2 regions of the Ideonella sp. genome follow, and region 1 is predicted to be linked to the other one. Evidence: riboswitches for the same ligand, from Rfam matches in the RefSeq annotation. Region 1 holds a riboswitch; the other holds the start of a gene.

Region 1 (11,598 bases):
TCGTGCAGGGAAGACCCGGCATGCTTCCAAGCCGCGATGACAGGCCCATGAGCGCCCGATGACGCCGATGTGACGCGCCTATGATTCGGCCTTGTCGTCTCTGCCAGGTGCTGCCCCGTGACCGACCTTGTCCCTTGGCTCAGCTTCAATCTCAGCGTCCTGCTGCTGGTGGCCTACGAATGGCGCGTGCACCACGTCGGCCAACGCCAGCCCGAGCGGCTGGCCCGCTACGCCAACGCCAAACTGCGCATGCACTGGGTGGTGTCGCTGAGCGGCAAGCCCGGCCACGAGATCGTCGCGGTGCAGGCGCTGCGCAACTCGCTGATGGCCGCGTCGATCTCGGCCTCGACCGCAGCGCTGGCGGTGATGGGCGCCTTGAGCATGACCGGCCCGTCGCTGGCCGCAAACCTGTCGCGCTGGTCGGGCGAGAACACGCTGCACACCCTGCTGCAGGCGATGCTGGTCGGCCTGCTGTTCGCGTCGTATGTCTGCTCGGCCTTGTCGACGCGGCACTACAGCCACGCCAGCTTCATCGTGTCGATCCCGGTCGACCGGCCCGAGCGCGCCGAGCTGAACAGCGCGGCGGCCAACCACGTGCGCCGCGCCGGGCTGATGTACAGCTGGGGCCTGCGCCTGTTCCTGATGGTGCTGCCGGCCGTGGCCGGGGTCGTGCACCCGCTGGCGATGCTGCCGGCCACGGTGTTGCTGGTCTTTGGCCTGCGCCTGTTCGATCAGCCGGCCAATGACGTCGAGGTGGATTGATCCCGCGGCCCGATCCAGAAATGGAAAACGGGGCCCGAAGGCCCCGTTGTCTCGTTCAGTGCCGAAGCGCTGATCAGTTGCCGCAACCCAGCTTGGTGATGCGGGCCTTGGCGGCCTTGGCCTGGACCAGGCCGTAGCCGGTCTTGGCGTCGCGGCCAGCCACGTCCAGGTCCTTGGCGGACTTGTTCAGCGACTGGCGGATCTGCTCGCCGGTGCAGGTCGGGAAGAAGCTCCACACCAGCGCAGCGACCGCCGCGACGTGCGGGGTGGCCATCGAGGTGCCGTCGAAGTAGGCGTAGTTCGTGGCTTGCACGGCCACGGTGGCCGACTGGCCCAGCTGGCCCTTCATCGCGGCGCCTTCGGTGTCCGAAGCGGTCACCGACGGGATGGTGGTGGCCACGCCACCCAGCGTGCCGGCGAAGCCGCCAGCGACGTTGTTGTAGACCACCGCGCCGACGCCACCGGAGTTCTGGCAGTTCAGCACCTTGTCCGAGAACGCGATGTTGCCGCGCTGGATCAGGCAGACCTTGCCCGACACCGAGGTGTCGACCGCGTCGCCCAGGCCGAAGTCGGCCAGCGCAGCGGTGGCGCTGCCTTGCGGCGAGCCGTCCATCGCGCCCGGCGCGTAGTCGGTGCCACCCACCTTGAGCGACGGCGCCGAGCCGGTGCCCATCGGCACGGTCGACAGCACGCCCACGCCCGGGCCGGAGATTTCAACGTCGGCGTTGCGCTGCGAGAAGCTGGCCCAGGCCGAGTGCTCGTCCACCGCGGCGACCGACATCACCGGCACATAACCGGCGGGGTACGAGGTCTGGGTGTTGCCACCGTTGCCGGCTGCGGCGATCGACAGGATGCCGGCGGTCTGCAGGGCGGTGAAGGTGTTCTTCTCGACCGTGTTCGGGATCGGGCCGCCGAGCGACATGCTGATCACGTTGGCACCGGCGGCCTGGCACTTCTTGGCCGCGGCGGCCAGGGTCGACGAGTAGGCCCACACGCCGTCGTCGCCGAAGACCTTGATGATGTGCAGCTTGATCTTCGAGTTCGGCAGCACGCCGACCACGCCGGTGTCGAGGTTGTTGATCGCCGAGATCGTGCCGGCCACGTGGGTGCCGTGGTGGGTGCCGTCGTGGTTCCACAGGCCGGCGCCGCCGATGTCGTCTTCGCCGGTCACGTTGGCGTTGTGCTGCAGGTCTTCCTGGCCACCGTCATAGCCCGAATCGATGATGCAGATCTTGCGGTTGCCGGCGTTGGTGTCCTTCAGCTTGTCGGCCTGGGTCAGCGCGATGCCGTAGGGCACGAGCTGGCCGAGCTTGTAGGGCTTGCCGTCCGACGGCGTGGTCAGCGACATCGGGTAGCGCGGAGCGTCTTCTTCGATGCGGGCGATGGCCGTGTGCTTGGCCAGCGCCATCGCGGCAGCCTTCGGCAGCTCGACGGCGACGTTTTCGCCGTCGATCTCGAGCTTGATCTTGCCGCCCAGCTGGGCAACGGCAGCACGGGCCAGCTTGGCAGCCTGGCTGCCCGACTTGAAAGTCACAACCACGCGGGTGGTGTCAGCAGCGGCTTGGGCAGCGCCCATCATCGCAAAGGCCAGGCCCAGGCCGACACACAGGCGGGACACCGGGAAGCTCGTCTTGGTCATCTTCACAACTCCAGAAAGGAAAGGTCGATCAAGCAAAAAACGTAAGGATCTGAATCCGAGGCCGCAGTGTCCACGCGAGCCCTGGGCTTGCCCACTACAAAAGCTTCAACGATCCTCACGACATTCGAGAGCGCCACGGGGAAACCCGGAGCAAATTCGCCCTCAGCGGCCCAACCCGCGTGAATTGTTCACACCCCCGGCGATGGAGCGCCGCGCCTACAATGGCGGCTTGCAGGAGAGCGCCGGGTTTCGACCACCGTGTCAGCCCGGCCACCGAAGGCGCAAACTCCCATACACGCTCAGGTTCCGTACTGCACTGATCAATCGCCGTCTGGAGAGCCGCTGACCTAACTTTCAGGATCAGCGCACCGAAGGAGCAAAGCCCCGCGGCAGTCACGCGGCGGCCGAATCTCTCAGGTACCGGGGACAGGGGGAGCGGCAGGCACGAAGCACTCCATTTCATCGGGCTTCGTGCCGATCGCCTCCTGGAGAAACCATGCACGTGGTCGTTCTCGGCGCCGGCCTGCTCGGCGTCACTTCCGCCTATTTCCTTCGCCAACAAGGGCACGACGTCACCGTCGTCGATCGCCAGGCCGTACCGGCCGCCGAAACCAGCTTCGCCAATGGCGGCCAGATCTCGGTCAGCCACGCCGAACCCTGGGCCAACCCGAGCGCACCACTGAAGGTGCTGAAGTGGCTGGCCAGAGAGGACGCACCGCTGCTGTTTCGCCTGCGGGCCGATGCGCGGCAATGGGCCTGGGTCTTCAGCTTCCTGCGCGAGTGCACGCCCGGCCGCACGCGCCACAACATCGAGCAGATCGTGCGGCTGGGCAGCTACAGCCGCGAGACGCTGCAGCAGCTGCGCCGCGACATCGGGCTCGAGTACGACCAGCGCACGCAAGGCATTCTTCACTTCTACACCAGCCAGCAAGAGTTCGACGCCGCCGAGGCGCCCGCCGCGCAGATGCGCGCGCTGGGCTGCGACCGGCGCGTGATCTCGGCCGACGAGGCGGTGCGCATCGAGCCGGCGCTGGCCCACATCCGGCCGCAGCTGGCCGGCGCCACCTACACGGCGGAAGACGAATCGGGCGACGCCAACCGTTTTGCGCGCGAGCTGGTGCGCCGCTGCGAGGCAGACGGCGTGCGCTTCCTGATGAGCCACACGGTGACCGCGTTGCGCGAAGCCGGCGGCCGGGTCGACCATGTCGAGGCGACCGATGCCGAGGGCCGCTTCCAGCGCATCCGCGGCGATGCCTATGTGCTGGCGATGGGCTCGCTGAGCCCGCTGTATGCCAAGGCGCTGGGCATCAAGCTGCCGATCTACCCGGCCAAGGGCTACTCGGTAACGATGCCGGTGAAAGATGCGAGCAAGGCCCACCAGGTGTCGCTGACCGATGACGAGTACAAGCTCGTCTTCTCGCGCCTGGGCGACCGGCTGCGCATTGCCGGCACGGCCGAGCTGAACGGCTACGACCGCGACCTGAACCGCGTGCGCTGCGAAGCGATCGTGCGCCGGGTCGAAGAGCTGTTCCCCGGCGCCGGTGACGGCGAACGCGCACAGTTCTGGACCGGCCTGCGCCCGGCGACGCCGAGCAACGTGCCGATCATCGGCCGCTCGAAGCTGCCCAACCTGCTGCTGAACACCGGCCACGGCACGCTGGGCTGGACACACGCCTGCGGCTCGGGCAAGAGCATTGCGCGCATCGCCAGCGGCCTGAAGCCCGAGGTCGACTTTGCTTTTGCCTAACCCGCTGAATTGACGAAGCCACTCACCGCCGCGATCACCTGTTCAGGCTGGTCGCGGTGCGGTGAGTGACCGCAATCGGGCAGTTCGAGCAACACCGTTTGCGGCACGCGCTCGGCGATGCCGTGGATTTGCTTCAGCGTGCCGTACTCGTCGCCCAGCCCCTGCACTGCGAGCAGCGGGCAGGTGATGGCGGCCAGCTCTCGCTCGATGTTCCAGTCGCGGAACGCCGGGTGGAGCCAGATGTCGTTCCAGCCCCAGAAGGCCGAGTCGGGGTCGTCGTGGTACTTGGCCAGGCTGTTCTTCAACAGGCCCCCCAGATAGGCCTCGCGGGCCCGCTCGATGTTGGTGATCGAGACGCCTTCGACGAAGAGGTGCGGCGCCAGCACGACCAGGCCCGCGACGCGTGCCGGGAAGGCCGCGGCATGTAGCAGCGCGATCGAGCCGCCATCGCTGTGGCCGAAGAGCCAGGGGCGGTCGGCGTCGACACCCAAGGCCCGAAGCAGCGCTGGCAGCACCTGCCGCGCTTGCCGGTGCATGAAGTCCGGCGCCCAGGCTTCGTCGGGCGAACGCGGCGTCGAGCGGCCATAACCCGGGCGCGAATAGACCAGCCCGCGCCAGCCGAGTGCGTCGACCAGCCGTGCCGGGAAGTCGCGCCACATCGCCACCGAGCCCAGGCCCTCGTGCAAGAAGACCATCAGCGGCCGGCCCTGGCGCTCGCGGCCCAGCCATTGGTGCTCGATCGTGACCGGCCGGCCCTGCCAGTCGATCTCGACGAACTCGATCGTCACACGCCGGCCTCGCGCTCACGTAGCCGAAAGCGCTGGATCTTGCCGGTGGCGGTCTTCGGCAACTCGGCGATGAACTCGATCTGCCGCGGGTACTTGTAGGGCGCGAGCCGGTCCTTGACGAAGGCCTTCAGCGTGTCGTCGTCGACCTGTTGCCCGGGCTTGAGCACGACGAAGGCCTTGGTGCGCGTCAGCCCGTCGGCATCCGGCACGCCGATCACCGCGGCTTCGAGCACGGCCGGGTGCTGCACCAGCGTCGACTCCACCTCGAACGGCGAGACGTAGATGCCGCTGACCTTCAGCATGTCGTCGCTGCGGCCGGCGTAGGTGTAGGTGCCGTCGGGGTTCTTGACGTACTTGTCGCCACTCTTGGTCCAGCTGCCCTGGAAGGTCTCGCGCGACTTCTCGCGGTTGCCCCAGTACATCAGCGCCGCGCTCGGGCCGCGGATGTACAGGTCGCCGGTCTCGCCATCGGGCACCGCATGGCCATCGTCGCCGCGCAGTTCGATCTCGTAGCCCGGCACCGGCCAGCCGGTGGTGCCGTAGCGCACCTGGCCGGGCCGGTTGCTGAGGTAGATGTGCAGCATCTCGGTCGAACCGATGCCGTCGACGATCTCGCAACCGAAGTGGGCCGTGAAACGCTGGCCGATGTCGGCCGGCAATGCTTCGCCGGCCGACGAGCACAGGCGCAACGCCACCGCCTCGCGCGGCGGCAGGTGCGGCGACGCCAGCATGCCGGCATAGCCGGTCGGGGCACCGAAGAACACCGTCGGGCGGTGCGTGTCGCGGGTCCAGCGCTTGAAGGTCGCGTCCGGCGTGGGCCGCTCGGCCATCAGCACCGTGGTGGCGCCGACGCTCAGCGGAAAGCTCAGCGCGTTGCCCAGGCCGTAGGCGAAGAACAGTTTGGCGGCCGAGAAGCACACATCGCGCTCGGTCAGCCCCAACACCGGCGTGCCGTACAGCTCGGCCGTCCAGTACGGATTGGCCTGGGTGTGCAGCGTGCCCTTGGGCCGGCCGGTCGAGCCGGACGAATAGAGCCAGAAGCCGGGGTCGTCGGGGCCGGTGTCGGCCGGGGCCGCCAGCGGCGGATGGGCTTCGAGCAGCGTCTCGAGCGCCTGGCAGCCGGCCGGCAGCTCGGCCGTGGCGCGCGAGACGATCACCGTGCGGGCTTCGTGGCCGCCCTCGCCCGCCGCCTTGTCCATCGCCGCCCGCAGCGTGGGCAGCAGCGCGGCCGACACCAGCACCGCCTGGGCCCGGCTGTGCCGCAGCATGTAGGCGTAGTCGTCGGCGGTCAGCAAGGTGTTGACGGCCACCGGCACGATGCCGGCGTACAGCGCACCGAGAAAACTCACCGGCCAGTCGATGCTGTCGTGCATCAGCAGCAGCACGCGCTCTTCGCGCCGCACGCCCAGCGCCGTCAGGCCGGCCGCCAGGCGCCGGACGCGCTCGGCCAGCGCGGCGTAGCTGACGCTGCCCACGTCGTCGATGTAGGCCAGCTTCGCGCCGCGGCCGGCGTTGCGCTCGATCAGGTGCTGCGCGAAGTTGAAGCGCGCGCCCGGGGTAGGAACCGAAACGGCAGACACGGCAGTCTCCTTGCGTTCACGGCCTTGCGAAGCCTGGGAAGATGAACTATTGTGCTTGCAAGAACTCTAGATCTGCCGTTGAGCCATGTCAAGCACTATATTGCATCCCCGGGAGCCGGAAGACGATCTGGACGTGGCCGGCCCCGCCGCCACAGGCGACGACAAGAACCCGTTTCTGGTCGCGCTGGGCGAGCGGGTGCGCTCGCTGCGCTCACGCCGCGGCATGACGCGCAAGGCGGTGGCGCTGGCGGCCGAGGTCTCCGAGCGCCACCTGGCCAACCTCGAGTACGGCACCGGCAATGCGTCGATCCTGGTGCTGCTGCAGGTGGCCGGCGCACTCCAATGCCCGCTGGCCGAGCTGATCGGCGACGTGACGACCTCGTCGCCCGAGTGGCTGATGATCCGCGAGATGCTGGAGCACCGCGACGAGCCCAGCCTGCACCGCGTGCGGGTGGCGATCGGCGAGCTGCTGGGCACCGGCGGCGCACACGGCCAGGGCGGCACCCAGCGCAGCTCGCGCATCGCGCTGGTGGGCCTGCGCGGCGCCGGCAAGTCGACGCTGGGCCAGATGCTGGCCGATGACCTGGGCTTTCCGTTCGTCGAGCTGAGCCGCGAGATCGAGAAGTTCGCCGGCTGCAGCATCTCGGAGATCCAGGCGCTGTACGGCATGAACGCCTACCGCCGCTACGAGCGCCGCGCACTCGAAGAGGCGGTGCAGATCTACCCCGAGGCGGTGATCGCCACGCCCGGCGGGCTGGTCTCGGACGCGGCCACCTTCAACCAGCTGCTGGCGCACTGCACCACCGTCTGGCTGCAGGCCGATGCAGAAGACCACATGAAGCGCGTCACCGCCCAGGGCGACCTGCGGCCAATGGCCGCCAGCAAAGAGGCGATGGACGACCTGAAGCGCATCCTGGCCGGCCGCGCCGCCTTTTATTCGAAGGCCGAGTTGAAGCTCGACACCAGCGCCCAGCCGCTGGCGCCCACTTTCGCCGCGCTGCGCGCGCTGGTGCGCCAGGCGCTGGAACTGCCGTTGTAGTCCGCACAAGCAAAATAATGCATTAAGGTGCTTGCGTGCATTTCGATTGATGCACTATGATTCCTGTACCGTGCGGCATACGACGACCGTACGCCAAGGAGATCGACGATGAGCCATGCTGAATCAACGCCGGTGGGCCGAGCGCCGGGCCGCTCCCAAGCCGGCCCACATCCCCTCGGGGGATCGGCCGATGTACCCGTCGGACGAGGGGCTCCAATGAGCACCCCTGATCGCGTCGACTACCAGACCGACCCGTCGCGCTACCGCCATTGGCGGCTGAGCTTCGAGGGCCCGGTCGCGACGCTGGCCTGCGACATCGATGAGAACGCCGGCCTGCGCCCGGGCTACAAGCTCAAGCTCAACAGCTACGACCTGGGCGTCGACATCGAGCTGAACGACGCGGTCAACCGCATCCGGTTCGAGCACCCCGAGGTGCGCACCGTGGTGGTCACCAGCGCGAAAGACAAGGTCTTCTGCTCAGGCGCCAACATCTTCATGCTCGGTGTCTCGAGCCACGCGTGGAAGGTCAACTTCTGCAAGTTCACCAACGAGACGCGCAACGGTTTCGAAGACTCGTCTGCCCACTCGGGCCTGAAGTTCCTGGCCGCCGTCAACGGCGCCTGCGCCGGTGGCGGCTACGAGCTGGCGCTGGCCTGCGACGAGATCATCCTGGTGGACGACCGCTCCAGCGCCGTCAGCCTGCCCGAGGTGCCGCTGCTGGGCGTGTTGCCCGGCACCGGTGGCCTGACGCGCGTGACCGACAAGCGCAAGGTCCGCCACGACCTGGCCGACATCTTCTGCACCACCACCGAAGGCGTGCGGGGCCAGAAGGCTTTAGGCTGGCGGCTGGTCGACGAGATCGCCAAGCCGGCGCAGTTTGCCGCCACGGTGCAAGAGCGCGCGCTGCAGCTGGCCCAGACGAGCGACCGCCCGGCCCATGCCCGCGGCGTGGCGCTGACGCCGCTGCAACGCACGATCGAGGCTGATGCCTTGCGCTACCCGCACGTCACGGTCGAGATCAACCGCGCGCAGCGCACCGCCAGCCTGACGGTCCATGGCCCGCAAGGCCCGCAGCCTGCCGACATCGCCGCGATCGAAGCGGCCGGCGCGGCCTGGTACCCGCTCGCGTTGGCGCGCGAGCTCGACGACGCGATCCTCGAGTTGCGCACCAACGAGCCCGAGATCGGCACCTGGCTGGTCAAGACCCAGGGTGACGTGGCGGCGGTGCTGGCGATGGACGCCACGCTCACCGCGCACGCCGGCCACTGGCTGGTGCGCGAAACCATCGGCCTGCTGCGCCGCACCTTCAGCCGGCTCGATGTGTCGTCGCGCAGCCTGTTTGCGCTGATCGAGCCCGGCTCGTGCTTCGCCGGCAGCCTGCTCGAACTGGCGCTGGCCTGCGACCGCAGCTACCACCTGGCGCTGCCCGACGACGAAGCCCAGGCGCCGAAGATCAGCGCCAGCGAGGCCAACTTCGGGCTGTACCCAATGGCCACCGGCCAGAGCCGGCTGCAGCGCCGCTTCTACGGCGAAGAAGACCCGCTCGCCGCGATCCGCGCCAGGCTCAACGAGCCGCTCGACGCCGACGCCGCCTTCGCGCTGGGCCTGGTCACAAGCAACCCCGACGACATCGACTGGGCCGACGAAACACGCATCGCGATCGAAGAGCGCGTGTCGATGAGCCCGGACGCACTGACCGGCATGGAAGCCAACCTGCGCTTCAACGGCCCCGAGAACATGTTCACCCGCGTCTTCGGCCGCCTGACCGCGTGGCAGAACTGGATCTTCCAACGCCCCAACGCCGTTGGCGAAAAGGGCGCGCTGAAGGTTTACGGCAAAGGCGACAAGGCAGCCTTTGATTGGCATCGCGTTTAAGGACACCGCCATGAGCACTATCGACTACAGCGAGAAGATCCCCAACAACGTCAACCTGGCCGACGACCGCACGCTCAAGCGCGCGCTCGAACAATGGCAGCCCAACTTCCTGAGCTGGTGGGACGACATGGGGCCCGACGGCTCGCAGAACTTCGACGTCTACCTGCGCACGGCCACCAGCGTCGACCCGCAAGGCTGGGCGCAGTTCGGCCACGTGAAGATGCCGGACTACCGCTGGGGCATCTTTCTGAACCCGGCTGAGGCCGGCCGCAAGATCCACTTCGGCGACCACAAGTGCGAAGACGCCTGGCAAGACATCCCCGGCGAGTACCGCGCCAACCTGCGCCGCATCATCGTGACGCAAGGCGACACCGAGCCGGCCTCGGTCGAGCAGCAGCGCCACCTGGGGCTCACGGCCCCCAGCATGTACGACCTGCGCAACCTGTTCCAGGTCAACGTCGAAGAAGGCCGCCACCTGTGGGCGATGGTCTACCTGCTGCACAAGTACTTCGGCCGCGACGGCCGCGAAGAAGGCGAAGCGCTGCTCGAGCGCCGCAGCGGCCAGCAGGACAACCCCCGCATCCTGCAGGCCTTCAACGAGCAGACGCCCGACTGGCTGTCGTTCTTCATGTTCACCTACTTCACCGACCGCGACGGCAAGTTCCAGCTCTGCGCGTTGGCCGAAAGCTCGTTCGACCCGCTGGCCCGCACGACCAAGTTCATGCTGACCGAAGAGGCGCACCACATGTTCGTCGGCGAGTCCGGCGTGTCGCGCGTGATCCAGCGCACCTGCCAGGTGATGAACGAGCTGAAGACCGACGACCCCAAGCGCTTGCGCGAGGCCGGCGTGATCGACCTGCCGACGCTGCAGCGTTACCTGAACTTCCACTTCTCGGTCACGATCGACCTGTTCGGCGCTGACGAATCCAGCAACGCCGCGACCTTCTACTCCACAGGCCTGAAGGGCCGCTACGAAGAAGGCAAGCGCCAGGACGACCACCTGCTCAAGGGCCAGACCTACCGCGTGCTGCAGGCCAAGGACGGCGCGCTGATCGAGAAAGACGTGCCGATGCTCAACGCGCTGAACGAGGTGCTGCGCGACGATTTCATCAAGGACTCGGTCGCCGGTGTCGAGCGCTGGAACAAGGTGATCGAGAAGGCCGGCATCCCGTTCCGGCTGAAGACGCCGCACAAGGCCTTCCACCGCAACATCGGCGCGCTGGCTGGCGTGAAGGTGTCGCCGGACGGCCGCGTGCTGAACGCCGCCGAATGGGCCGCCGGCGTCGACCACTGGTTGCCCACCGCCGAAGACCGCGCCTTCGTCGCCAGCCTGATGGGCCGTGTCGTCGAGCCCGGTAAATTCGCCAACTGGATCGCGCCGCCGGTGATGGGCATCAACCGTCAGCCGGTGGACTTCGAATACATCCGATTTGGCTGATCGCCATGGCCGTGGTTGAAATCGTCAAGCAGCACCTGATCGACCCCGAGATCTGCATTCGCTGCAACACCTGCGAAACGATGTGCCCGACGGGTGCGATCACGCACGACGCACGCAACTACGTCGTCGACGTCAGCAAGTGCAACTGGTGCAATGACTGCATCTCGCCCTGCCCCACCGGCAGCATCGACAACTACCGCCGGGTGCCCAAGGTCAAGGCCTACAGCATTGAAGAGCAGTTCAGCTGGGACGCGCTGCCCGCCGAGGTGAGCCGCGACCAATGGGCGGCGCTGGTCGACGACGAGACCGACGCGCCGGCCCCGGCCGCTGCGCCCACGGCTGCCAGCGCGGCGCAGCACACCGGCGGCGTCGACGCACCGGCCTTCAACGCCACGCAGTACGGCGCCACGCTGCCGCCCTGGTCGGCCGCGCACGCCTACACCAACCTCTACGGCCCGAAGGCGGCCGAGAAGACGGTGACGGCCACGGTGACCGGCAACGTGCGCGTCACCCAGGTCGGCAAGGACTACGACACCCACCACATCGTGCTCGACTTCGGCGCGATGCCGTTCCCGGTGCTCGAAGGCCAGTCGATCGGCGTGCTGCCGCCCGGTGTCGACGAGGCCGGCCGGCCGCACCATGCGCGCCAGTACTCGATCGCCAGCCCGCGCAACGGCGAGCGGCCCGGCTACAACAACGTCTCGCTGACGATCAAGCGCGTGCTCGAGGA
Region 2 (11,598 bases), on a different contig from region 1:
ATCCAGTTCTGGAACCGCACCGCGGAGGCCATGTTCGGCCACCCCCGCAGTGCGGCCCTGGGCCAGCGCTTGTTTGACCTGATCCTTCGCCCCGAGCATGACGAAGAGGCGGGCGAGCACCAGCCGTTGGCGGGCGGCGACGCATCGTTCGACACGATCGCCCGCTGCGCCGATGGTGCGCTGCTGTACATCAACGTGGCCTCGCGCCGCCTGCGGGCGGGCGATGGCCAGCTGCTGGGCGAGGTCTACAACTTGGCTGATGTGACCCAGCTGCGCACCCGCCGCGACGCGCAGCTGCTGGAGGCCCGCTACCGCGAGCTGCTCGATTCGATGCCCGACGCGGTGGTGGTGGTCAACGAGGTGGGCCGCGTGGCGCTGGTGAACCGGCAGGCCGAGGCCATGTTCGGCTACCAGGCGCGCGAGCTGGTCGGCGGGCCGCTCGAGATGATGCTGCCCGAGCGCTTTCGGCCCGGCCATGGGCGCCACCGCGAGCGCTACATGAGCCGCCCGCACACCCGGCCGATGGGGCAGGGGCTCGATCTCTACGGCCGGCGCAAGAGCGGCGAAGAGTTTCCGGTCGAGATCAGCCTGAGCCCGCTGCGCACCGATGTCGGCCAGTTCGGCCTCAGTGCCATCCGCGACATCAGCGAGCGGCGCCGGGTCGAGCGGGCGCTGGAAGAAAAGAACCTCGAGCTGGAGCGCGCCAACAAGGCCAAGGACCGCTTCCTGGCCACGATGAGCCACGAGCTGCGCACGCCGCTGAACGCGATCATCGGCTTCACCGGCATCTTGCTGATGCGCCTGCCGGGCCCACTGACGCTGGACCAGGACAAGCAGCTGAACATGGTGCAGTCCAGCGGCAAGCACCTGCTGTCGCTGATCAACGACCTGCTGGATCTGGCCAAGATCGATTCGGGCGGCATGCAGATGCACCTGGTACCGATCGACTGCAATGCGCTGGTCGAAGAGGTGGTCACCACGCTCGGGCCCAGTGCCAGCAGCAAGGGCCTGCAACTGCAGACCAGGTTGCCGGCGGGCGAGGTCATGGTGATGGCCGACCGCCGTGCGCTGCAGCAGATCCTGATCAACCTGGCCAACAACGCGATCAAGTTCACCGAACGAGGGCGGGTCGAGGTCTACGTCGAGCAGGGCCTGGGCGCCGATGGGGCACCGCGCGTGGTGCTGGGCGTGGCTGACACGGGGGTCGGCATGTCGGCCGACGACCTGGCCCAGCTGTTCCAGGCGTTCACCCAGGTGGGCGATTCGAGCAAGCGCGCGAGCATCGAGGGCTCGGGGCTGGGCCTGTACCTGTGCCGCAAGCTGGCCGAGTTGCAGGGCAGCACGATCGAGGTGAGCAGTGAGCCGGGCGTGGGCAGCCGGTTCTGGCTCTCGCTGATGGGGGCCGGCCCGGCCGCGGAGGTCACGCCATGAGCAAGCCCTGCCTGCTGGTGATCGACGACAACGCCATCAACCTCGCGTTGATCGGCTACCTGCTGACGAGCGCGGGCTGGGAAACCTGCCCGGCCGAAAACGGCGCACAGGCGCTGAAGCTGCTGGCGCAGCGCCACGACTTCGCCGCGATCCTTTGCGACATCCAGATGCCGGTGATGGACGGCTACGAGTTCGCGCGGCAGGTCAAGGCGCAGCCGGCCTGGGCGGCGGTGCCACTGGTGGCCGTGACGGCGCTGGCCATGGTGGGCGATCGCGATCGCATCCTGGCCGCAGGCTTCGATGGTTATGTGTCCAAGCCGATCGAGCCGGTGGAGTTCATCGCGGCGTTGAAAAACATCGTGCCCAGCCTCGAGACACCACCGCCGCAGGCTGCACCGGCGCCCGCACCGGCGCCGCTGCCACCGCCGCCGGCGGGGCAGACGATCCTGGTGCTGGACGACACGCCGTCCAACCTGCAGCTCAAGCGCGACCTGCTGCAGCCGCTGGGCTACCGGGTGCTGACGGCGCAGACACCGGCCGTGGCGATGGCCCTGGCGCAGGCCGAACGGCCGCACCTGATCATCAGCGACGTCGGCATGCCCACCGGCAGCGGCTTCGACTTCATCGCCGAGGTCAAGGCCGACCCGGCGTTGCGCGACATCCCGTTTCTGTTTCTGTCGGCCACGCACTGGGACGAGCGTGCCCGTGCCCGCGGCCTGGCGCTGGGGGCCAGGCGCTACCTGCGGCGCCCGATCGATTCGCAGACCTTGCTGTACGAGATCCGGCGCTGCCTGGACGACAGCGTCAGCGCGGCCTGATCAGCACTCGACGATGTTGACCGCGAGGCCGCCGCGCGCGGTCTCTTTGTATTTGGTCTGCATGTCGGCGCCGGTCTCGCGCATGGTCTTGATGACCTTGTCCAGGCTCACGTGGTGGGTGCCGTCGCCGTGCAGCGCCATGCGCGCGGCGTTGATCGCCTTGACCGAGGCGATCGCGTTGCGCTCGATGCACGGGATCTGCACCAGCCCGCCGACCGGGTCGCAGGTCAGGCCCAGGTGGTGCTCCATGCCGATCTCGGCCGCGTTCTCGGCCTGCTCCGGCGAGCCCCCGGTGACGGCGGCCAGCGCGCCGGCGGCCATCGAACAGGCCACGCCCACTTCGCCCTGGCAGCCGACCTCGGCGCCCGAGATGCTGGCGTTTTCCTTGTAGAGGATGCCGATCGCCGCCGCGGTGAGCAGAAAGTCCATCACCCCGGTGTCGGTGGCGCCGTGCACGAAGCGGCTGTAGTAGTGCAGCACCGCCGGCACGATGCCCGCCGCACCGTTGGTCGGCGCGGTCACCACGCGGCCACCGGCGGCGTTTTCTTCGTTGACGGCCAGCGCGTAGAGGTTGACCCAGTCCATCACCTGCAGCGGGTCGCGCAGCGCAGCCTCGGGGTTGGCCGTGAGGTCGCGGTAGAGCTGGGCCGCGCGGCGCTTGACCTTGAAGCCGCCGGGCAGGATGCCGTCTGTCTTCAGGCCGCGGGCGACGCAGTCTTGCATCGCGCGCCAGATGCGCAGCAGGCCGGCGTCGATCTCGGTGTCGGTGCGCCAGTGGCGCTCGTTGACGCGCATCACCTGCGCGATCGTCAGCTTCTCGCGCTCGCACACCTCGAGCAGCTCGGCGCCCGAGCGGAAGGGCAGTGGCAGCACGGTCGCGTCCGGCGCGATGACCTTTTGCTTGCTGCCGTCGGCGGCCACCTCGTCGCTGACGACGAAGCCCCCGCCCACCGAGTAGTAGGTGCGGTTCTCGATCTCGTGGCCTTCGGCGTCGTAGGCGACCAGCCGCATGCCGTTGGCGTGGAAGGGCAGGGTCTCGCGGCGGCGGAAGACCAGGTCTTCGGGCTCGTCGAACGCCACCTCGTGCTCGCCCAGCAGCGCCAGGCGCTTGCTGCTGCGGATGGTGTCCATCAGCGCGGGCACTGCGTCCACGTCGACCGTGTCCGGCTCGTGGCCGGCCAGGCCCAGCAGCACCGCCTTGTCGCTGCCGTGGCCCTTGCCGGTGGCGCCCAGCGAGCCGTAGAGCCAGCAGCGCACACGCGCCGTCTTCGTCAGCAGCCGCTCGCTGCGCAGCCGCACTGCGAACAGGCGCGCCGCGCGCATCGGCCCCACGGTATGAGAGCTGCTCGGCCCGATGCCGATCTTGAAGAGGTCGAAGACAGAGACGGCCATGGGGTCACTCCGGGCTGCACGGCAGCAAGCATTGGTTGATTTCGAGCAAGCCGGATGGTGGTGATCCGGTGCTCAATGAAAAGGGGGCGCGGCCCCCTTGCATCGATTTAACGAGGAGATTGTGATGAGCGTGATCCGCAGATTTCGTTCGCCGCGGCCGATGGCTGCCGCCGGCATGGCCTGCTGCCTGTGGCTGGGTGCCTGGGCGCTGCCCGCCGGTGCCGAAACCCTGACCTGGCGCCAGACCTCGGTGCAGGCCGGCAGCGAAGGGCGCAGCGCGCTGCGCCGCGGCGTGGTGATCTTCGGCACCGGCGAGCCGGCGCTGATGACGGTTCGCCTGACCCCGCTGGCCCCGCCACAAGACGGCCAGATGACGGTGCAGAACGACTTCAACTACCGCTTTGAAGACGGCTCGACCCTGGTGCTGCAGGCGCGCACGGTGGTGCGTGTGACGCCGGAAGGGCGCGCCGCGCGCGGCGAGTACCAGGCCGAAGGGCAGGTGCTGTCGGGCACCGGCCGCTACCAGGGGGCGACCGGCCGCTTCAAGATGCGCTCGCGCACCGACCTCGACGCGTTGGCCGACGGCGCCCTGGGGGACTACTTCGCGGCGTGCGAGGCCGATATCCAGCTGCCGAAGTGAGCGAGGGCGGGTCGACCACACGGCGTTGGCCAACCGCTCAGTCGGCGGCGAACTCGCTCATCGGCACGCACGAGCAGAACAGGTTGCGGTCGCCGTAGACGTTGTCCACCCGGCCGACCGGCGACCAGTATTTCTGCTGGCGCAGCTCGGCCACGGGGTAGGCGGCCTCTTCGCGGCTGTAGGCATGCGGCCACTCGGCCTTCAGCAGGCTTTGCGAGGTGTGCGGCGCGTTCTTCAGCGGGTTGTCTTCTTTCGGCCAGGCGCCGGTCTCGACCTTGCGGATCTCTTCGCGGATCGAAATCATCGCGTGGCAGAAACGCTCGAGCTCGACCAGCGGCTCGCTCTCGGTCGGCTCGACCATCAGCGTGCCGGCCACCGGGAAGCTCAGCGTCGGCGCATGGAAGCCGTAGTCGATCAGGCGCTTGGCCACGTCTTCGGCGCTGATGCCGGACGTTTCTTTCAGCGGCCGCAGGTCGAGGATGCACTCGTGCGCCACGCCGCCACCCTTCACGCCGGCGATGCCGCCGCTGTAGTGGATGTCGTAGTGGTCGGACAGCTTCGCCGCCACGTAGTTCGCGCTCAGGATCGCAACCTCGGTGGCCTGCTTCAGGCCTTCGGCGCCCATCATGCGGACGTACATCCAGCTGATCGGCAGCACGGCGGCATTGCCCAGCGGCGCGGCAGACACCGCGCCCACGCCGCCTTCGCGCATCTGGCCGGCCGTAGCGTGGCCCGGCAAGAAGGGCACGAGGTCTTCGACCACGCAGACCGGGCCGACGCCGGGGCCGCCGCCGCCGTGCGGGATGCAGAAGGTCTTGTGCAGGTTCAGGTGGCTCACGTCGCCGCCGAACTGGCCCGGCGCGGCCACGCCGACCAGCGCGTTCATGTTGGCGCCGTCCACGTACACGCGGCCACCGTACTGGTGGACCATCGCGCAGAGCTCCTTCACCCGCGGCTCGAACACGCCGTAGGTGGAGGGGTAGGTGATCATGATGCAGGCGAGATCATCCTTGTGCTGCTCGCACTTGGCCTTCAGGTCGTCGAGGTCGACGCTGCCGTTGGCGTCGCACTTCACCACCAGCACCTGCATGCCCGCCATCTGGGCCGACGCCGGGTTGGTGCCGTGCGCCGATTCGGGGATCAGGCAGACCTTGCGGTGGCCTTCGCCACGCGACTTGTGCCAGCCGCGGATCGCCAGCAGGCCGGCGTACTCGCCCTGCGAGCCGGCGTTGGGCTGCAGGCTGATGCCGGCGTAGCCGGTGGCCTGGCAGAGCCAGCCGGTGAGCTGCTCGTTCAGCAGCGCGTAGCCCTTCAGCTGGTCGGCCGGGGCAAACGGATGCACGTGGGCGAACTCGGGCCAGGTGATGGGGATCATCTCGCTGGTCGCGTTCAGCTTCATCGTGCACGAGCCCAGCGGGATCATGCTGCGGTCCAGCGCCAGGTCCTTGTCCGACAGGCGGCGCAGGTAGCGCAGCATCTCGGTTTCGCTGTGATGGGTGTTGAAGACCGGGTGCGTTAGGAAGGCGCTGGTGCGGCGCAGCGCTTCGGGCAGGCGCAGCGCGATGCCGGCAGCGTAGTCGTCGACCTTCGGCAGCGCCTGGCCGCCGGTGGCGAACCAGCTCCACAGCGCGGCCACGTCTTCGCGCGTCGTCGTTTCGTCCAGCGTCACGCCGACGTGCCTGGGCGACAGGCGGCGCAGGTTGGCACCGCCGGCCAGCGCACGGCCGATGACCTCTTCGGTGTGATCGCCGGTTTCGATCGTCAGCGTGTCGAAGGCGTAGGGGTTGGTGACCTTCAGGCCCAGCTTGGCCAGGCCCTCGGCCAGGATGGCGGTGAAGCTGGCCACGCGGTTGGCGATGCGCTTCAGGCCTTCGGGGCCGTGGTAGACGGCGTACATGCTGGCGATGACGGCCAGCAGCACCTGCGCGGTGCAGATGTTCGACGTGGCCTTCTCGCGGCGGATGTGCTGCTCGCGCGTCTGCAGCGCCAGGCGGTAGGCCGGGTTGCCGTGGCTGTCGACGCTGACGCCGACCAGGCGGCCGGGCATCGAACGCTTGAACTCGTCGCGGCAAGCCATGAAGGCGGCGTGCGGGCCGCCACCGCCCATCGGCACGCCGAAGCGCTGGGTGTTGCCGATCACGATGTCGGCACCCCATTCGCCCGGGGGCGCCAGCAGCGTCAGCGCCAGCAGGTCGGCGGCGACGATGAAGGCGGCATTCTTCGCGTGCGCCTTCTCGACGAACTCGCGCATGTCGTGCACCAGGCCATCGGTGGCCGGGTACTGGGCCAGCACGGCGAAGTAGTCGTGCTCTTCCATCAGCTTCGGGGCGAAGCCGACGATCACCTCGATGCCCAGCGGCTCGGCGCGGGTCTTGACGACCTCGATCGTCTGCGGGTGGCAGTCACCGGCGACGATCAGGGTGTTGCTCTTGCTCTTGACGCTGCGCTTGGCCAGCGTCATCGCCTCGGCGGCGGCGGTGGCTTCGTCGAGCATCGAGGCGTTGGCGATCGCCATGCCGGTCAGCTCGGCGACCATGGTCTGGAAGTTGACCAGCGCCTCCATGCGGCCTTGCGAGATCTCGGCCTGGTAGGGCGTGTAGGCGGTGTACCAAGCCGGGTTCTCGAGGATGTTGCGCAGGATGACGCCCGGCGTGTGCGTGCCGTGGTAACCCTGGCCGATGAAGCTCTTCTTGACCTGGTTCAGCGCCGCGACCGCGCGCAGCTCGGCCAGCGCCTCGGCTTCACTCGCCACCGTGGGCAGCGCCATCGGCGTGGCCCGGGCGATCGAGCGCGGCACGATGGCGTCGATCAGCGCCTGGCGCGAGGCCGCGCCGATCACGCTCAGCATGTGCGCCTCGTCGGCGGCATCGGGGCCGATGTGGCGAGCGACGAATTCGCCGTGGTTTTCGAGGGCGTCGAGAGGGGTGTGGGCGTGCATCAGCATGGCGCGGGAGAAACAGCAGGGGCCAGACGGGCGCGGCGCACAGGCGGCGCCGGCCGGCAACAAGAGCGGAAGAAGGGCGGCTTAGAGCGTCTTCAGCAGGGCGTCGTAGGCGGGCGGGTCCATCAGCTGGTCGAACTCGCCCATGTTGGTCACGTGGACCTTGAAGAACCAGCCGTTGCCCATCGGGTCGGTGTTGGCCAGCGCGGGGTTGGCGCGCAGCTCTTCGTTGACCTCGACGACCTCGCCGGTTACCGGCATGTAGATGTCGGCGGCGGCCTTGACCGACTCGACGACACCGGCGATCTCGCCTTTGTTGTAGGTCTTGCCCACTTCGGGCAGGTCGACGAACACCACGTCGCCCAGCGCGTCTTGCGCGTGCAGCGTGATACCGACCACAGCAGCTTCGTGATCTTCGATGTTGATCCACTCGTGGTCGGCGGTGAACATGGTCGTCATGGGCAGGGCTCCTCTTGGGGAATGTGTACTGGGAAGCGAAGGTTGATTCAGGGCCGGCCGGCGGTCAAGCCCGCAGACCCTGGTTGGCGGGCTGATCTGCCCGGCTCAGCCGCGGAAGTAACGGTGCGGGGCAAACGGCATGGCGGCCACCTTCATCGGCAACCGCTTGCCGCGCACCTCGGCGAACACCTCGGTGCCCACGGCCGCGTGCGAGGCGGGCAGGTAGCCCATGGCCACCGGCTGGTTGACGGTCGGGCCCAGCGTGCCGCTGGTGACGGTGCCCAGCTCGGCGCCGTCGGCGGCGACCAGCTTGGTGCCTTCGCGCACCGGGGCGCGCTCCAGGCCGACCAGGCCGACGCGCTTGCGCTTGGCGCCTTCGGCCAGCTGGGCGTCGATCACGGCCGCACCGGGGTAACCGCCGGCACGGGCGCCACCGGCGCGGCGCACCTTCTGGATCGCCCAGGTCAGCGCGGCTTCGACCGGCGTGGTGCGGGTGTCGATGTCGTGGCCGTACAGGCACATGCCGCCTTCCAGGCGCAGCGTGTCGCGCGCGCCCAGGCCGGCGGCCTTGACCTCGGGCTGGGCCAGCAGCTCGCGGGCCAGCTGGATGGCCTGGTCTTGGTGGACGGAGATTTCGAAGCCGTCTTCGCCGGTGTAGCCCGAGCGGGTGACGAAGCATTCGGAGCTGGCCAGCGTGAACACGCCGCCGGTCATGAAGGTGAGGGCGGTCACACCCGGGTTCAGCCGGGCCAGCGCCTGGGCGGCCTGCGGGCCTTGCAGTGCCAGCAGCGCGCGCTCGGGCAGCGGGCGCACTTCGCAGCGGTGCCCGATCTTCGACTTCAGGTGCGCGATGTCGGCATCTTTGCAGCCGGCGTTGACGACGACGAACAGGTCGCCGAAGTTCGCCATCGCGTCTGCCGGCGGGCGGGTGATCATCAGGTCGTCGAGCAGGCCGCCTTGGTCATTGGTGAAGAAGGCGTAGCGCTGCTTGCCTTGGCCCAAGTCGACCACGTCGACCGGCACCAGGGTTTCCAGCGCGGCGGCGGCGTCGGCACCGATCAGGCGCAACTGGCCCATGTGGGAGACGTCGAACAGCGCGGCGGCTTCGCGGCACTGCTTGTGCTCGGCCATCAGGCCGGCGGGGTATTGCACCGGCATCGCGTAGCCGGCAAAGGGCACCATGCGGGCGCCGAGTTCGAGGTGGAGGGCGTGCAGCGGGGTCTGCAGCAGATCGGCGGCGGGTGCGGCGGAGGACATCGTTTGTCTATCCTGTGTCGAGGGCAATCCAAGGAACCTGATCGGTCGGAAGTTGCCCTCGCTGTCCGCTTTACCTGAGAGATTGACAGTGTCGGCGTGTGGCCGGGCACCGCTTGCCCCTTCGGTGGATGGGCTCGATGACCCATCTCTCTCCAGTGAGGAACGCTCCGCATCTTGACGCGAAGCGCTTGCCAGTCCTTTTGCCTGAGCGTTCGAGGCCTGTACGACCTCTGCGCCTTCGGCGGCCCCGGATGGGGCTCTCTCCTGGCAAGCGAGCAGTGTACCCGAGGGCAGTGGCCGTGGCGCTATGCTGAAGTGCCAAAGCTTGCCTTCAACCCGCCCGCCGATGCCCAGCGCCCAGGTCTTCATCAGCTACCGCCGTGACGACAGCGCCGGCTACGCCCGTGCGATCGGTGCCGAGCTGGCCCAGCGCTTCGGCGCCGACCGGGTCTTCATGGATGTGGACGACATCGCCGCCGGCCAGGGCTTTGCCGAGGTCATCCAGCGCGCCGTCGGCAGCGCCGGCGTGCTGCTGGTGCTGATCGGCCGGCGCTGGCGCGGCGAGCGTGAGGGGGGCGCACCGCGCCTGAGCGACCCGGGCGACTTCGTGCGGCTCGAAATCGCCGCGGGCTTGCGGCGCGGCCTGCGCGTGATCCCGGTGCTGCTCGACGGCGCGGCGATGCCCACCGCCGCCGAGATGCCCGCCGACATCCAGGCCCTGGCCGGGCTGCAGGCGATCGAGCTCGGCAACACCCGTTTCGCGGCCGACATCGAGCGCCTGGTGGCCACGCTGGCCGGCACCTTGGGTGCCCCGGCCCGGCCGGGCCGCCGCCGCTGGGGCCTGGTGGCCGGCGCTGGCCTGCTGCTCGCCGTGGCCGCCGTCGGGTGGGTCGCCCACCGCACGCGGCCGGCGGTCAATGGTGAATGGCAGGGCGAGCTGCATTACGCCTGGGCCGGCACGCCGCGCGTCGAGCACTTCAAGTTCGACGGCCAGGGGCAGGCGCTGAGCGGCAGCGCGTCGTTCCTGGGCGTGCCGCGCGGCGTGCTGGCGGGCCAGGTCGACAGCGACGGGCTGCGTTTCGACACCCGCACCAGCGAGATGGGCGGGCCGGACCTGCTGCACCACTACCGCGGGCAACTGGTGGGCGACGAGATCCGCTTCGTGATGCAGACCGAAGGCGGCAGCGCCCCGAACGAGCCGGTGGCGTTCACGGCGCGGCGCGTGGCCGCCGAACCCCCGCGCTGAAGCGCTGAAGGCTACATTGACTGGCCACACCCCGATCCCAAAGACCCGCAAGGAACCGCCGATGCTGACCGAACAAGACCCGCTGCTGCTGCGCCACGACGACCCGCGCGGCATCGTGACCGTGACGTTGAACCGCCCGCAGGCCTTCAACGCCTTGTCCGAGGCGATGCTGGCCGCGCTGAAGACCGAGCTGGACGCGCTGGCGAAAGCCCCCCAGGCCCGCGTGCTGGTGCTGGCGGCCGCCGGCAAGGCCTTCTGCGCCGGGCACGATTTGAAGGAGATGCGCGCCGAGCCATCGCTCGACTACTACCGCAGCCTCTTCGGCCGCTGCGCGAAGGTGATGATGCAGATCCAGCAACTACCGATCCCGGTGATCGCGAAAGTGCAGGGCGTGGCCACGGCGGCTGGCTGCCAGCTGGTGGCCGCCTGCGACTTGGCGGTGGCATTGCGCACCGCGCGCTTCGCCGTCAGTGGCGTCAACCTGGGCCTGTTCTGCTCGTCGCCGGCGGTGCACCTGAGCCGCAACGTGGCGCGCAAGCAGGCCTTCGAGATGCTGGTGACGGGTGAGTTCATCAGCGCCGACGAAGCGCAGCGCCGCGGCCTCGTCAACCGGGTGGCCGACGATGCGGCCGGGCTGGACGCCGAGGTCGAGCGCCTGGCCGCCAGCATCGTCGCCAAGCCGCGGGCGGCGGTGGCGCTGGGCAAGGAGCTGTTCTACCGCCAGCTCGAAGCCGGCGTGGAGGCCGCCTACATCGACGCCGGCCACACCATGGCCTGCAACATGATGGACGAATCGGCGCTGGAGGGCGTGCAGGCCTTCAACGAGAAGCGGCCGCCGCGCTGGTAACGCGCGGGGCGGGGCCTTGAATCAAGGCTCAAGCCCGGCGGGGTCTTGGTCGATACCCGACAGATGGACCCTTCTTCGGCGGCAGCGGCCTGGACAGCGCGCGACTTCGTATGGATCGTCTCGACGCTGCTGGGCCTCGGCCTGGCCGGCCACCTGGGCCACCAGCTTCGGCGTGCGCGCCGCGAAGGCGCGGCGTTGAAATCGAGCCTGACCGAGGCCCACCAGAATCTGCTCAAGCGCGACCAGGAGGGCCGTCTGGCCGGCCTGATGACGCGCACCCAGCTCGAAGCGGCGCTGGACGACGCCGTGGCGCACGGCGGCAAGGGCCGGTTCGGCTTCAGCCTGCTGTATCTGGACCTCGACGGCTTTCGATCGATCAACGACGCGTTTGGCCATGACCATGGCGACGAGCTGCTGCAGGCCGTGGCCCGCCAGTTGGTGGCGTGCGTGGGCCGGGCCGCCTGCCATGTGGCCGGCGACGAGTTCGCGCTGATCGCGCCCGGTGACCTGAGCACCGGCCACGCCGTGGCCCAACGCGTGGCGGTGGCGCTGTCGCAGTCGGTCCGT

Evidence for each region. A riboswitch is a leader RNA that binds a small molecule or an ion and turns the genes downstream of it on or off. The one in region 1 is predicted to bind glycine.
Region 2: linked by a shared signal. The riboswitch ahead of gcvT (glycine cleavage system aminomethyltransferase GcvT) and the one ahead of ACE3SG_RS27235 (D-amino acid dehydrogenase) in region 1 are both predicted to bind glycine.

What each region holds. Positions count from the first base shown of each region.
Region 1 is NZ_JAYSDQ010000029.1:5,914-17,511, forward strand. Features, by position in the region: gene ACE3SG_RS27225 (DUF599 domain-containing protein) at 118-762, shown strand; gene ACE3SG_RS27230 (S8 family serine peptidase) at 836-2,401, opposite strand; glycine riboswitch at 2,723-2,841, shown strand; gene ACE3SG_RS27235 (D-amino acid dehydrogenase) at 2,898-4,148, shown strand; gene ACE3SG_RS27240 (alpha/beta fold hydrolase) at 4,145-4,936, opposite strand; gene ACE3SG_RS27245 (benzoate-CoA ligase family protein) at 4,933-6,516, opposite strand; gene ACE3SG_RS27250 (helix-turn-helix transcriptional regulator) at 6,602-7,555, shown strand; gene boxC (2,3-epoxybenzoyl-CoA dihydrolase) at 7,772-9,430, shown strand; gene boxB (benzoyl-CoA 2,3-epoxidase subunit BoxB) at 9,441-10,868, shown strand; gene boxA (benzoyl-CoA 2,3-epoxidase subunit BoxA) at 10,874-11,598, shown strand, end outside.
Region 2 is NZ_JAYSDQ010000008.1:49,091-60,688, forward strand. Features, by position in the region: gene ACE3SG_RS12295 (PAS domain-containing sensor histidine kinase) at 1-1,431, shown strand, start outside; gene ACE3SG_RS12300 (response regulator) at 1,428-2,249, shown strand; gene ACE3SG_RS12305 (L-serine ammonia-lyase) at 2,250-3,641, opposite strand; gene ACE3SG_RS12310 (hypothetical protein) at 3,766-4,281, shown strand; gene gcvP (aminomethyl-transferring glycine dehydrogenase) at 4,319-7,225, opposite strand; gene gcvH (glycine cleavage system protein GcvH) at 7,307-7,681, opposite strand; gene gcvT (glycine cleavage system aminomethyltransferase GcvT) at 7,787-8,938, opposite strand; glycine riboswitch at 8,990-9,104, opposite strand; glycine riboswitch at 9,121-9,215, opposite strand; gene ACE3SG_RS12330 (toll/interleukin-1 receptor domain-containing protein) at 9,285-10,184, shown strand; gene ACE3SG_RS12335 (enoyl-CoA hydratase) at 10,246-11,031, shown strand; gene ACE3SG_RS12340 (putative bifunctional diguanylate cyclase/phosphodiesterase) at 11,095-11,598, shown strand, end outside.